3 regions of the Nocardioides bruguierae genome follow, and region 3 is predicted to be linked to each of the others. Evidence: predicted binding sites of a transcription regulator. Region 3 holds the regulator's gene; each other region holds the start of a gene.
The links. The regulator HrcA, encoded in region 3, represses chaperone genes, less so after heat shock. The targets are predictions, from matches to a motif close to TTGGCACTCGNNNNNNNCGAGTGCCAA.
Positions count from the first base shown of each region.

Region 1: a site for HrcA is predicted at 2,120-2,146, ahead of groES (co-chaperone GroES). Genes of this name have one in related genera too.
Region 2: a site for HrcA is predicted at 2,081-2,107, ahead of groL (chaperonin GroEL). Genes of this name have one in related genera too.

Region 1 is NZ_JAMJPH010000010.1:103,248-107,331, forward strand. It holds gene M8316_RS06995 (MFS transporter) at 1-302, shown strand, start outside; gene M8316_RS07000 (hypothetical protein) at 334-735, opposite strand; gene M8316_RS07005 (class I SAM-dependent methyltransferase) at 869-2,050, opposite strand; gene groES (co-chaperone GroES) at 2,285-2,578, shown strand; gene groL (chaperonin GroEL) at 2,628-4,084, shown strand, end outside.
Region 2 is NZ_JAMJPH010000001.1:413,139-417,222, forward strand. It holds gene M8316_RS01905 (YciI family protein) at 1-28, opposite strand, end outside; gene M8316_RS01910 (YciI family protein) at 25-396, opposite strand; gene M8316_RS01915 (SGNH/GDSL hydrolase family protein) at 551-1,381, shown strand; gene M8316_RS01920 (class I SAM-dependent methyltransferase) at 1,385-1,981, opposite strand; gene groL (chaperonin GroEL) at 2,272-3,900, shown strand; gene M8316_RS01930 (hypothetical protein) at 4,009-4,084, shown strand, end outside.
Region 3 is NZ_JAMJPH010000004.1:45,638-49,721, reverse strand. It holds gene M8316_RS04645 (DUF2470 domain-containing protein) at 1-450, opposite strand, end outside; gene hrcA (heat-inducible transcriptional repressor HrcA) at 809-1,864, shown strand; gene dnaJ (molecular chaperone DnaJ) at 1,970-3,148, shown strand; gene M8316_RS04630 (16S rRNA (uracil(1498)-N(3))-methyltransferase) at 3,162-3,908, shown strand; gene M8316_RS04625 (Gmad2 immunoglobulin-like domain-containing protein) at 3,959-4,084, opposite strand, start outside.

The DNA of each region.
Region 1 (4,084 bases), on a different contig from region 3:
GCGTGGCCGTGGCCGTCGGCGTGGTGCCGCTGCTGCTCGTGGGCGGGCTGGTCGCCGGCGCCGGTGGCGGGCTCCTGCTCAAGGGCGCCCTCGGCACGGCCGCCGAGCTGGCGCCGCCGGAGCAGCGCGGCGAGGCGGTGGCCGGGGTGTTCCTGGCGGGCTACCTCGGGATCACGGTGCCGGTGGTCGGGCTCGGGCTGCTCACCGCGGTCGGGGTGGCGCTGACCACCGCCGCGATCGTGTTCGTCGCCGGCGTCCTGCTCGTGCTGGCGCTGGCCGCCGCGCTGCTGCGCCGCGCCTGAGCGCCCGACCCCGCGGGTGCTGGCGACGGCCTCAGCGGGCGGGCACGTGGCTCTTGACCGACGCCTCGCGCACCCGGCCGGCGCCGTCGGTGACGGTCACGACCACCCGCGCGGGCCCGGCCAGCACGTCACGGGGCACGGGCACCCGGAGCCGTCGACGTCCCGCGGGCGCGTCGACGCCGGCCTCGGCCAGCAGCTGGCCCCAGCGCTCCAGCCGGACCTCGACGTGGCTGGCCTCGGGCAGCACCAGCTCGGCCAGCACCCGACGCCGGCCGTGGTGGCGGCCCACCTGGGAGCGCAGCAGCGTGGGGGACGGGTCGCCGCCCCAGCGGGAGCCGGTGCCGGCCTCGCCGGTGCGGCCCGGGAGCACGGACGCCGACCAGGGCGCGGCGACGCAGGCGGCGGTGGGGCCGGTGGCCTGGTGTCGAGGCATCGCGCCCTCCCGACGACGGCGGGCGTCCCCCTGTGGGAGGCCCGGTGGCTCCACCCTGGGCGCGCGGCCTGTGGTGGTGCTGTGCTCGTCCTGTCGTGCGAGGACGACCCTCCCGGGCTCCGGGATGCCGCGCTCAGCGCAGCGGTCGCACCAGCAGTGCCGTGCCCTCACCGGCGACGCGCGTGAGCACCAGCGTGCCGCCCTCGTCGCCGGAGAGGGCGAGCCGCTTGCGCAGCTGCTCGGGCACCACGTCCACCCCACGCTTCTTGATCTCCAGGCGGCCGATGCCGCGCTCGCGCAGCGCGGCCCGCAGCGGCTTCTCCCGGTAGGGCAGCTCCTCGAGGACCTCGTAGCCCCGGGCGAACGGGGTCGCGAAGGCCTCGTCGGAGGTGGTGTAAGCGAGGTGCTCGTCGATCAGCCCACCGCCGGTGCCGGCCGCCACGGCCGTCACCAGGCCGGCGCGGATGACCGCCCCGTCCGGCTCGTAGAGGAACCGGCCCAGCGGCACCACGGGGGCGCCGGGGTCCTCCTCCTCGGTCAGGGTCGCGAGCCCGCCGTCCCCGAGCACCGTCGCCCGGCGGCGCACGGTGGCGAGGCGTCCCGACCAGAGCGCCGCCTCCTTGACCTCGCCGTGGTCGGAGACCCACTCGGCCTCGACCCCCTCGGGCACGAGGTCGTGGGGGATGCCGGGGGCGACCTTCACGCACGAGTCGCGACGCAGCAGGCCCTCGACGAACGACCAGGGCGGCGTCCAGTCGTCGACGGAGAAGGTGCGGCCCCGGGCCGAGCGGCGCGCGGGGTCGGCGAAGGCGACGTCGAAGGGGGAGGGGTCGATCGTCGTCGCGTCGGCGACCTGCACCGCGCCGGGCAGGCCCAGGGCGGCGAGGTTGGCCTGCGCCAGCGCGACGCGGACGGGGTCGAGGTCGACGCCCGCCACGATCGCGCCCGTCTCGGCGGCGGCCACGAGGTCCCCGCCGATCCCGCAGCCGAGGTCGATGACGGTGCGGGCCTCGAAGGCCGCCAGCCGCGCGGCGCGGTGCCGGGCGACCGGGAGGCGCGTGGCCTGCTCGAGGGCGTCGGGGGTGAAGTACATGCGGGACGCCAGCTCGCCCAGCTTGGCCTCCGCGCGCCGACGCAGGCCCGCCTGGCTCAGCGCCAGCGACGTACGCTCGGGCGTGGCCCCGGCCACCGTGGTGCGGCGCAGCGTGGTCTGCGCGCGCAGCGGGTCGGGCTCGGTCGCCACCAGCGCGGTCGCCTCGGCGAGCAGCTGCTGGCCGTCGTCCGTGAGCAGCCAGGCGAGGTCGTCGAGGTCCATCCCGCCATCCTGTCAGGCCGGCCCGGGGCCGCCGTCCACGGGCGGACGAGGCGGGGCGGCGGTGCCTCCCTGGCACTCCCTCGGGTCGAGTGCTAGTTTCTTCCTTGGCACTCTCACCTCGAGTGTGCCAATGCTTGCGACTCGGTGCGACCCCCGCGACGGCGCGCCGCAGGGCCCGCAGGCACCTGACGTGAACAACTCACATCCGTGTGCAAGAAAGTGGAGGTCGACACCGTGTCGGTCAACATCAAGCCCCTCGAGGACCGCCTCGTCGTCAAGCCGCTCGACGCCGAGCAGACCACCGCCTCCGGCCTGGTCATCCCGGACACCGCCAAGGAGAAGCCCCAGGAGGGCGAGGTCCTGGCCGTGGGTCCGGGTCGCATCGACGACAACGGCAACCGCGTCCCGCTCGACGTCGCCGTGGGCGACAAGGTCATCTACTCCAAGTACGGCGGCACCGAGGTCAAGTACGCCGGCGCCGAGTACCTCATCCTCTCCGCCCGGGACGTGCTGGCGATCGTCGGCTGACCTGGCCCCGCGCCGGTCAACCCACGACAGCTAGCAAGGAGGCACACACATGCCCAAGATCCTGGAGTTCGACGAGAAGGCCCGCCGCTCCCTCGAGCGCGGCGTCGACGCCCTCGCCAACGCCGTCAAGGTGACCCTCGGCCCCAAGGGCCGCTACGTCGTCCTGGACAAGAAGTGGGGCGCCCCCACGATCACGAACGACGGCGTCACCGTCGCTCGTGAGGTCGAGCTGGACGACCCGTTCGAGAACCTGGGTGCCCAGCTGACGAAGGAGGTCGCCACCAAGACCAACGACGTCGCCGGTGACGGCACCACCACGGCCACCGTGCTGGCCCAGGCGATGGTCCACGAGGGCCTGCGCGCCGTGGCCGCGGGTGCCAACCCGATGGCCCTCAAGCGGGGCATGGACGCCGCGGCCCAGGCCGTCGGCGAGGCCCTGCGCGAGGCCGCCCGCGACGTGGACTCGGTGGAGGACATGGCCTCGGTGGCCACCATCTCCAGCCGCGACACCCACATCGGTGACCTGCTCAGCCAGGCCTTCGACAAGGTCGGCAAGGACGGCGTGATCACCGTCGAGGAGTCCTCCTCGATGGGCACCGACCTCGAGTTCACCGAGGGCATGCAGTTCGACAAGGGCTACCTGTCCCAGTACTTCGTGACCGACCAGGAGCGCATGGAGGCCGTCCTCGACGACCCCTACATCCTCCTGCACCAGGGCAAGATCAGCTCCGTCCAGGAGATGCTGCCAGTCCTGGAGAAGGTCATGCAGGCGGGCAAGCCGCTGTTCATCCTCGCCGAGGACGTCGAGGGCGAGGCCCTCTCCACCCTGGTCGTGAACAAGATCCGCGGCACGTTCAACGCCGTCGCGGTGAAGTCCCCGGCCTTCGGTGACCGTCGCAAGGCGATGATGCAGGACATCGCGACCCTGACCGGTGGTCAGGTCGTCGCCCCCGAGGTCGGCCTCAAGCTCGACCAGGTGGGCCTCGAGGTCCTGGGCACCGCGCGTCGCGTGGTCGTCACCAAGGACAACACCACCATCGTCGACGGTGCCGGCGACGCCGCCGCCGTCGAGGGCCGCGTGAACCAGATCAAGGCCGAGATCGAGAACACCGACTCCGACTGGGACCGCGAGAAGCTCCAGGAGCGCCTCGCGAAGCTCGCCGGTGGCGTGTGCGTGATCAAGGTCGGCGCCGCCACCGAGGTGGAGCTGAAGGAGAAGAAGCACCGCATCGAGGACGCCGTCTCCGCGACGCGCGCCGCGATCGAGGAGGGCATCGTCCCCGGTGGTGGCTCCGCGATCATCCACGCGGTCTCCGCGCTGGACGGCGACCTGGGCCTGACCGGTGACGAGGCCGTCGGCGTGAAGGTGGTCCGCAAGGCCGCCGACGAGCCGCTGCGCTGGATCGCCGAGAACGGTGGCGACAACGGCTACGTCGTGGTCACCAAGGTCCGCGAGCTGGGCGTCGGCAACGGCTTCAACGCCGCCACCGGCGAGTACGGCGACCT
Region 2 (4,084 bases), on a different contig from region 3:
CCTCGTGCAGGAGGACGAGGATCTTCACGCCTGGCCGCCGTGGTCGACCGCGGCGCGGACCTCGATCGTGGCGCCGGTGGCCACCAGCATGCGGCAGACCTCCAGCAGGTCCTCGAGGTCGGCCGACGCCACCGTGTACAGCCCGCCCAGCTGCTCGGCGGCCTCGGCGAACGGGCCCTGGGTGGTGCGCACGCCGCCGGCGCCGTCGGGGGCGAGCACCGTGGCGGTGGCGGCCGGGTGCAGCTCCATGCCACCGGTGATGGTGTGGCCACGCGCCTCCAGCGCGGCGGCGAAGGCGGAGTGGACCTCGAAGGTCGCCGCCTGCTCCTCGGGGGTCGCGGTCTCCCAGGCCGACTCGTCGGCGGTCAGCAGGACGGCGTACTCGGTCGTGGTCATGGCTGCTCCTCGTGCTCGTGCTCGGCCCGTGTGGCGCGAGTCTGTCACCCGGGTGACGCCCGGGGAGGCCGTCGATCGACACGCACGGACGACCTTCTTCCACCGACCACCCGGTGCTCACCGGTTGTTCAGCGACGCGGCGTAGACCGGTGGCGTGCGTCGTCGTCTCATCGCCGTGGGAGTGGCCGCCGGGGCCGTGGGTGCCGTCGGCGGTGCTCTCGGGGTCGCGTTCCGCCAGCTCCTGCACGCCCAGGCCGCGAAGGCCCGCGCGATCATCGGCAAGCCGCTGGGGGAGGACGCGATCGACGCCGACCGGGTGTGGAAGGCCGGCTACGGCGACCCCTTGGACCTGCTGCTGCTCGGCGACTCCATCGCGGCCGGCCTGGGGGCCGACGTCCGCAAGGAGACGCTGGGGGCGCGGTTGAGCAAGGGCCTGGCCAAGCAGCTGCACCGGGCGGTGCGGCTGCGCACGGCGGCGGTCGTCGGGTCGGAGTCCTGCGCGCTCGCCTCCCAGCTCGACGCCCTCCCGCCCGACTACCGGCCGCAGCTGGCCGTCATCGTCGTCGGCGGCAACGACGTCACCCACCGGGTGCCCGTGGCGGACTCCGCCGCCCACCTCGAGGACGCCGTCACCCGGCTGCGCGCGCTCGGCGCCGGCGTGGTCGTCGGCACCTGCCCCGACCTGGGCGCGCTGCGCCCCGTGCCGCAGCCGCTGCGGACGCTGGGCTCGCGGGCCTCGCGCCAGCTGGCGGCGGCCCAGGAGCGCGCGGCGCTGCACGCCGGCGCCCACGCCGTCTCCCTGGCGCACGTGGTCGGGCCGTTCTTCATCACCAACCCCGACGAGATGTTCAGCCTCGACCGCTTCCACCCCAGCCCGCTGGGCTACAAGCGCACGGCCGAGGCGATGCTGCCCTCGCTGCTGGCAGCACTCGGCGAGCGCGAGGACGTGCCGTTCGGCCACGCGGCTCCCAGGGGCGGTCGCTGAGCCTCAGCCGACGACCACGTACCGGTCGTCGCTGATCTCCCGACCCCAGTAGACCGCCTCGGGCAGGCGGACGAGGCGGGGCCGGCGCCCCGCGTCGCGCAGCAGCGCCTGCGTCTCCTCCGCGGCCAGGCCGGCGCCGTTGCCCCAGCGTCCCTCGACGAGCACCAGCCGGCCGCCCGGCCGGAGCAGCCCGCCCCAGCGCCGCAGGACCTCGACCGGCTCCGGCAGCGCCCACAGCACGTGCCGGCACAGCACCACGTCGTAGGTGCCGTCGGCCAGCGGCGGCCGGGCTGCGTCGCCGCGGGTGATCGTGACGCCCCGGTGCTGCGCGGTCTTGGCCTGCGCCAGCGCGACCATCCGCGGGGAGACGTCCACGCCGTCGACCTCGAACCCCGCCTGGGCCAGCAGGTCGGTGAGGGTGGCCGTGCCGCAGCCCAGGTCGGCGACCCGGCCCGGCGGCGGTGGCACGAGGCCCAGCAGCAGGTCGCGCCAGGCGGCGCGGACCGTCGGGTCGCGCAGGCCGTGGTCGGCGGGCTCGTCGAAGGCGTCGGCCTCGGCGTCCCAGAGGTCGGCGGTGTCGCTCAGGGGGTGCTCGTCCACCCGAGGCACGCTAGCCGGAGGCTCCGACGCCGGCCCTGGGAGCGGGGCGGGAGCGGGGCGGGAGCGGGGCGGGAGCGCGGCGGGGAGAGGGCAAGGACGTTTGCACTCGAGGGGGTCGAGTGCTAAACATGACGCTGGCACTCTCTCTGTGAGAGTGACAGTACCCCCGAGCCGGGGAGCTGAGGCCGCAGCGCCGTCGGGAATGGTCCGGCGGGCCGCAGCGGTCGTCCGTCGCGGGCAGCGCCACGGCTCGTCCACCGACTCTTCAGATGCGAAGGATCGCAGGAGTTATGCCGAAGCTGATTGCATTCGACGAGGAGGCCCGCCGCGGTCTCGAGCGTGGCATGAACACGCTCGCTGACGCGGTGAAGGTGACCCTCGGTCCCAAGGGCCGCAACGTCGTGCTCGAGAAGAAGTGGGGCGCCCCCACGATCACCAACGATGGTGTGTCCATCGCCAAGGAGATCGAGCTCGAGGACCCCTACGAGAAGATCGGTGCCGAGCTCGTCAAGGAGGTCGCCAAGAAGACGGACGACGTCGCTGGCGACGGCACCACCACCGCCACCGTGCTGGCCCAGGCCATGGTCCGCGAGGGCCTGCGCAACGTGGCCGCCGGTGCGAACCCGATGGGCCTCAAGCGTGGCATCGAGGCGGCTGTCGCCTCCGTGTCCGAGCAGCTGCTCGGCATGGCCACCGACATCGAGACCCGTGAGCAGATCGCGGCCACCGCGACCATCTCCGCCGGTGGCGACACCACCGTCGGCGACGCCATCGCCGAGGCGATGGACAAGGTCGGCAAGGAGGGCGTGATCACGGTCGAGGAGTCGAACACCTTCGGCATCGACCTCGAGCTCACCGAGGGCATGCGGTTCGACAAGGGCTACATCTCCGCCTACTTCGCGACCGACATGGAGCGCATGGAGGCCGTCCTCGACGACCCTTACATCCTCATCGCGAACCAGAAGATCAGCTCCGTCAAGGACCTGCTCCCCATCCTCGAGAAGGTCATGCAGTCCGGCAAGCCGCTGCTGATCATCTCCGAGGACGTCGACGGCGAGGCCCTGTCCACGCTGGTCGTCAACAAGATCCGCGGCACCTTCAAGTCCGTCGCCGTCAAGGCCCCGGGCTTCGGTGACCGCCGCAAGGCCATGCTGCAGGACATCGCGATCCTGACCGGCGGCCAGGTCATCTCCGAGGAGGTCGGCCTCAAGCTCGAGTCGGCCGGCATGGAGCTGCTCGGCACCGCGCGCAAGGTCGTCATCACCAAGGACGAGACCACCATCGTCGAGGGCTCCGGCGACGCCGGTCAGATCGAGGGTCGGGTCAACCAGATCCGCGCCGAGATCGAGAACAGCGACTCCGACTACGACCGCGAGAAGCTCCAGGAGCGCCTCGCCAAGCTCGCCGGCGGCGTGGCCGTCATCAAGGTCGGCGCGGCCACCGAGGTCGAGCTCAAGGAGCGCAAGCACCGCATCGAGGACGCCGTGCGCAACGCGAAGGCTGCCGTCGAGGAGGGCATCGTCGCCGGCGGTGGCGTCGCCCTCGTCCAGGCCGGCGCCAACGCGTTCGAGAAGCTGGACCTCACGGGTGACGAGGCCACCGGCGCGAACATCGTCAAGGTCGCCATCGAGGCCCCGCTCAAGCAGATCGCGATCAACGCCGGTCTCGAGGGTGGCGTCGTGTCGGAGAAGGTGCGCAACCTCCCCTCCGGCCAGGGCCTCAACGCGGCCACCGGCGAGTACGTCGAGATGCTGGCCACCGGCATCATCGACCCCGCCAAGGTGACCCGCAGCGCCCTGCAGAACGCCGCCTCCATCGCGGCGCTCTTCCTCACCACCGAGGCTGTCGTCGCCGACAAGCCGGAGAAGGCCGCCCCCATGCCGGGCGGCGACGGTGGCATGGGCGGCATGGACTTCTGAGTCCTGCCTCGTAGCACCTGCACCACCCGCACGGCCCCGGTCCCTTCAGTGGACCGGGGCCGTGCGGCACGTCCGGGCCGGTCACGGGGCCCGTGTGAGACTGGCCGGGTGCACCGCCCCCGACCCCTCCTGCTCGCCGGCCTGTGCGCGCTGGTGCTCGCCTCCGGGTGCGCCTCGCAGGGCA
Region 3 (4,084 bases):
CGCCAGGTCGGGGGCGGAGAACGTCGACACGTCCACCGGCACCGACCCTGCGGAGCGGTGCAGCACGACCGTGGCGACCTCGAGCCGCAGCGTCACCTGGTCGCCGTGGGCCTCGACGTCCGCCAGGGCCAGCGTGCCGTGCAGGTCGAGGCGCGCGGCCTCGACGCCGCCGGGGAGCAGCTCGCCGGAAGCCGCCTCGGCCAGCCACAGGCGCACGCCCAGGCCCTCCCGGGCCGCGGCCACCAGCACGTGGTCGGTGGGCACCAGGAGGTGCGGCCGGCCGCCGTCGTCCACGAGCGAGACGCCCGCCAGCGAGAGCGGCGCGGTGGCCGGCTCCTGCGCCTGCGCAGGCGTGGCCAGGTGCAACGACGCCCGTGCCGGTGCCGCGAGCACGGAGCGGGCGGCGCGGGCCGCCTCGACGTCGGTGCTGGGCGCGCGGTGCAGGGTCATGCGGATGGCCTCCGGTGCTCGGTGCTCGGTGCTCGGTGCGAGGGTGGTCGGTGCGCCGGACGACCGCCGGCAGCCTCGAGTGTGGCATGGAGAGGCTTGCCTAACCAAGGGTTGCCTCACTTGGTGGGACGACGGTTCCTGCGAGGACCTCGGGGCAGGGCGCCGCGGCTCGCCCGACGTGCGTCACGCGGCGTGGCGAGTAGGCTTGGCACTCACGACGCGCGAGTGCCAGTGGTGGCCCTTGGTCCGGCACGGCTCACGCGCGCCGGCCCGGCCCAGCCCGGCCGAGCAGTCCAGATCAATCCAGCCCCGTTCAGTCCAGCCCAGTCCAGCCCCGTCGACGCCAGGAGGTGCCGTGATCCAGGAGGAGCGACGACTCGCCGTCCTGCGCGCCATCGTGGAGGACTACGTGGCCACCGAGGAGCCCGTCGGCTCCAAGGCGCTCGTCGAGCGGCACGGCCTCGGCGTCTCGCCGGCCACCGTGCGCAACGACATGGCCGCGCTGGAGGACGAGGGTTACATCGCCCAGCCGCACACCAGCGCGGGCCGCATCCCCACCGACAAGGGCTACCGGCTCTTCGTCGACCGGCTGACCACCGTCAAGCCGCTCTCGGGGGCCGAGCGCCGGGCGATCTCGACCTTCCTCGAGGGCGCCGTGGACATCGACGACGTCGTCCAGCGCTCGGTGCGGCTGCTCTCGCAGCTGACCCGCCAGGTCGCCGTCGTCCAGTACCCGACGCTCTCGGGCTCGACGGTGCGGCACGTCGAGCTCGTCGTGCTCACGCCAGAGCGGGTCCTCGTCGTGCTCATCCTCTCCTCCGGGCGGGTGGAGCAACGCGTCGTCGAGCTGCCCGCCGCGCTGGACGAGGAGGCGCTGGCCACCCTGCGCAGCCGCGTGCTGCACGCGGCGACCGGCCAGCGGATCGCCGAGGCCATGGAGGCGCTCGCCACCCTGGCGCCGGACCCCGAGGAGCTGCCGCACGGCGCGCCCTCGCCGGTGCCCGGTGCCGACCCGCGCAGCGTCGCCGCCGTGGTCGACGTGCTGCTGGAGGCGATGAGCGACGAGCGCTCCGACCAGCGCGTGGCCGTCGGTGGTGCCGCGAACCTGGCGCGCTTCGGGGACAGCTTCGACACCGCCGTCCGCCCGCTCCTGGAGGCGCTCGAGGAGCACGTCGTGCTGCTCAAGCTCATCGGCGAGGCGGGCTCCGGCGGGCTGGTGACGGTGCGGATCGGCGCCGAGGGCCCGATCGAGCAGCTGTCCTCGACCAGCGTCGTCTCCACCGGCTACGGCCCGGGCAGCCAGTCCCTGGCCTCGCTCGGCATCGTCGGGCCGACCCGCATGGACTACCCGAGCACCATGGCCGCCGTGCGCGCCGTGGCCGGTTACGTCTCCCGCATCCTCGACGAGGGCTGACGCCGCCCTCTGCCGCACCTCCCGCACGACCCCCCCTGACACACCACCTGACACACCCCTGACACACCGCCTGACACACCCAGCGAAGGAACACGAAGGAACACCGTGGCCCAGGACCTGTACGAGACCCTCGGGGTCTCCCGCGACGCCGACGCCGACGCGATCAAGAAGGCGTACCGCCGGATGGCGCGCAAGTACCACCCGGACGTGAACCCCGACCCGGAGGCCCAGGAGAAGTTCGGCGAGGTCAGCCGCGCCTACGAGGTGCTCTCCGACCCGGACAAGAAGGCCCACTACGACCGCGGCGGCGACCCGTTCGGCTCCGCCGGCGGCGGCTTCGGCGGTGGTGGGGCCCAGGGCTTCTCGTTCACCGACATCATGGACGCCTTCTTCGGCGGCGCCGGCCAGGCCCAGGGTCGTGGCCCGCGCCCGCGGATGCGCCGCGGCCAGGACGCGCTCATCCAGCTCGAGGTGAGCCTGGCCGAGGCGGCGTTCGGCACCACCCGCGAGATCACCGTCGACACCGCGGTCACCTGCGGCACCTGCGGCGGCGACGGCGCGGCGCCCGGCTCCTCGCCGGTGCCCTGCGAGACCTGCCACGGCCAGGGCGAGGTCGCCCACGTGCAGCGCTCGTTCCTCGGCGAGGTCCGCACGCTGCGTCCCTGCGCCGCCTGCCGCGGCTTCGGCACGGTCATCCCCGACCCCTGCCGCGAGTGCGCCGGCGACGGCCGCGTCCGCTCCCGCCGCACCCTCACCGTCAAGATCCCCGGCGGCGTCGACACCGGCACCCGCGTCCAGCTCTCCGAGCAGGGCGAGGTCGGCCCCGGCGGTGGCCCCGCCGGCGACCTCTACGTCGAGGTGCACGTCGGTCGCCACGACACCTTCACCCGTGAGGGCACCGACCTGCACTGCACGGTCAGCCTGCCGATGACGGCCGCCGCGCTCGGCACCACCCTGACCCTGCCGACCCTGGAGGCCGACGTGGTGCCCGAGGGCAGCGAGCCCTCGACCGACCTGGAGACGAGCTTCGAGATCGACGTGAAGCCCGGCACCCAGTCCGGCACGCAGCAGGTGCTGCGCGGCCGCGGCGTGCCCGGCCTGCGCGGCGGGCGTGGCGACCTGGTCGTCACCATCGCCGTCGACACGCCCACCAAGCTCGACGCCCGCCAGGAGGAGCTGCTCCGCGAGCTCGCCGCCGTGCGCGGCGAGGAGGCCCCGTCGGGCACCGTGAAGCCGGGCACGAAGTCGGTCTTCGGCCGGCTGCGCGACGCGTTCAACCACTGAGCGGGTCGCACGCATGAGCCTCCCGGTGCACCTCGCGCCCTCGCTCGCCGACGCCCACGTCGGTGGCGAGGTGCGGATCGAGGGCGACGAGGCCCACCACGCCGTCGCCGTCCGCCGGCTCGCGGTGGGGGAGCGCGTCGTCCTCACCGACGGGCACGGCAGGACGGCGACGGGCCCGGTGTCCGCCACCGGCAAGAAGGTCTTCTCCGTGACCGTCGAGAAGGTCGTCGACCATCCCGAGCCCGCACCGGCCCTGACCGTGGTGCAGGCGCTGCCGAAGGGCGATCGCGGCGAGCTCGCCGTCGAGGTGCTCACCGAGGTCGGTGTCGCCCGGGTCGTGCCCTGGGCGGCCGCTCGCTCGGTGGCCGTCTGGAAGGGCGAGCGCGCCGCCAGGTCGCACGCCAAGTGGGCCGCCACGGCCCGCGAGGCCGCCAAGCAGGCACGCCGCCCGTGGCACCCGGTCGTGGACCCGCTCGCCACCACCGGGCAGGTGGCCGACCTGCTGCGCGAGCACGACCTCGTCGTCGTCCTGCACGAGGAGGCGACCTCGTCCCTGGCGACCGTCCCGGTGCCTGCGTCCGGTCGCGTCGCCGTCGTCGTCGGCCCCGAGGGCGGTCTGACCCCCGAGGAGCTCGCCGCCTTCGAGGACGCCGGGGCGCGCACCGTCCTGCTGGGCACCGAGGTGCTCCGCACCTCGACCGCCGGCCTGGCCGCCTGTGCGGCGCTGCTCTCGCGCACCGCGCGCTGGGGCGGTGCCTGAGCCGCTGCCCGATCCCGTCGGACGGCCTCCGGGGCACCGCCGCCGCGGCGTCAGCCGATCGTGAAGGTCCGCGTGTCCGTCATGGGTGCGGCCACGCCCTCGCCGCCACTGCTGGCCACGAGCACGGTGTACGTGCCGGCCTTCAGGTCGGAGACGTCGACGTCCGTGCTGAACGG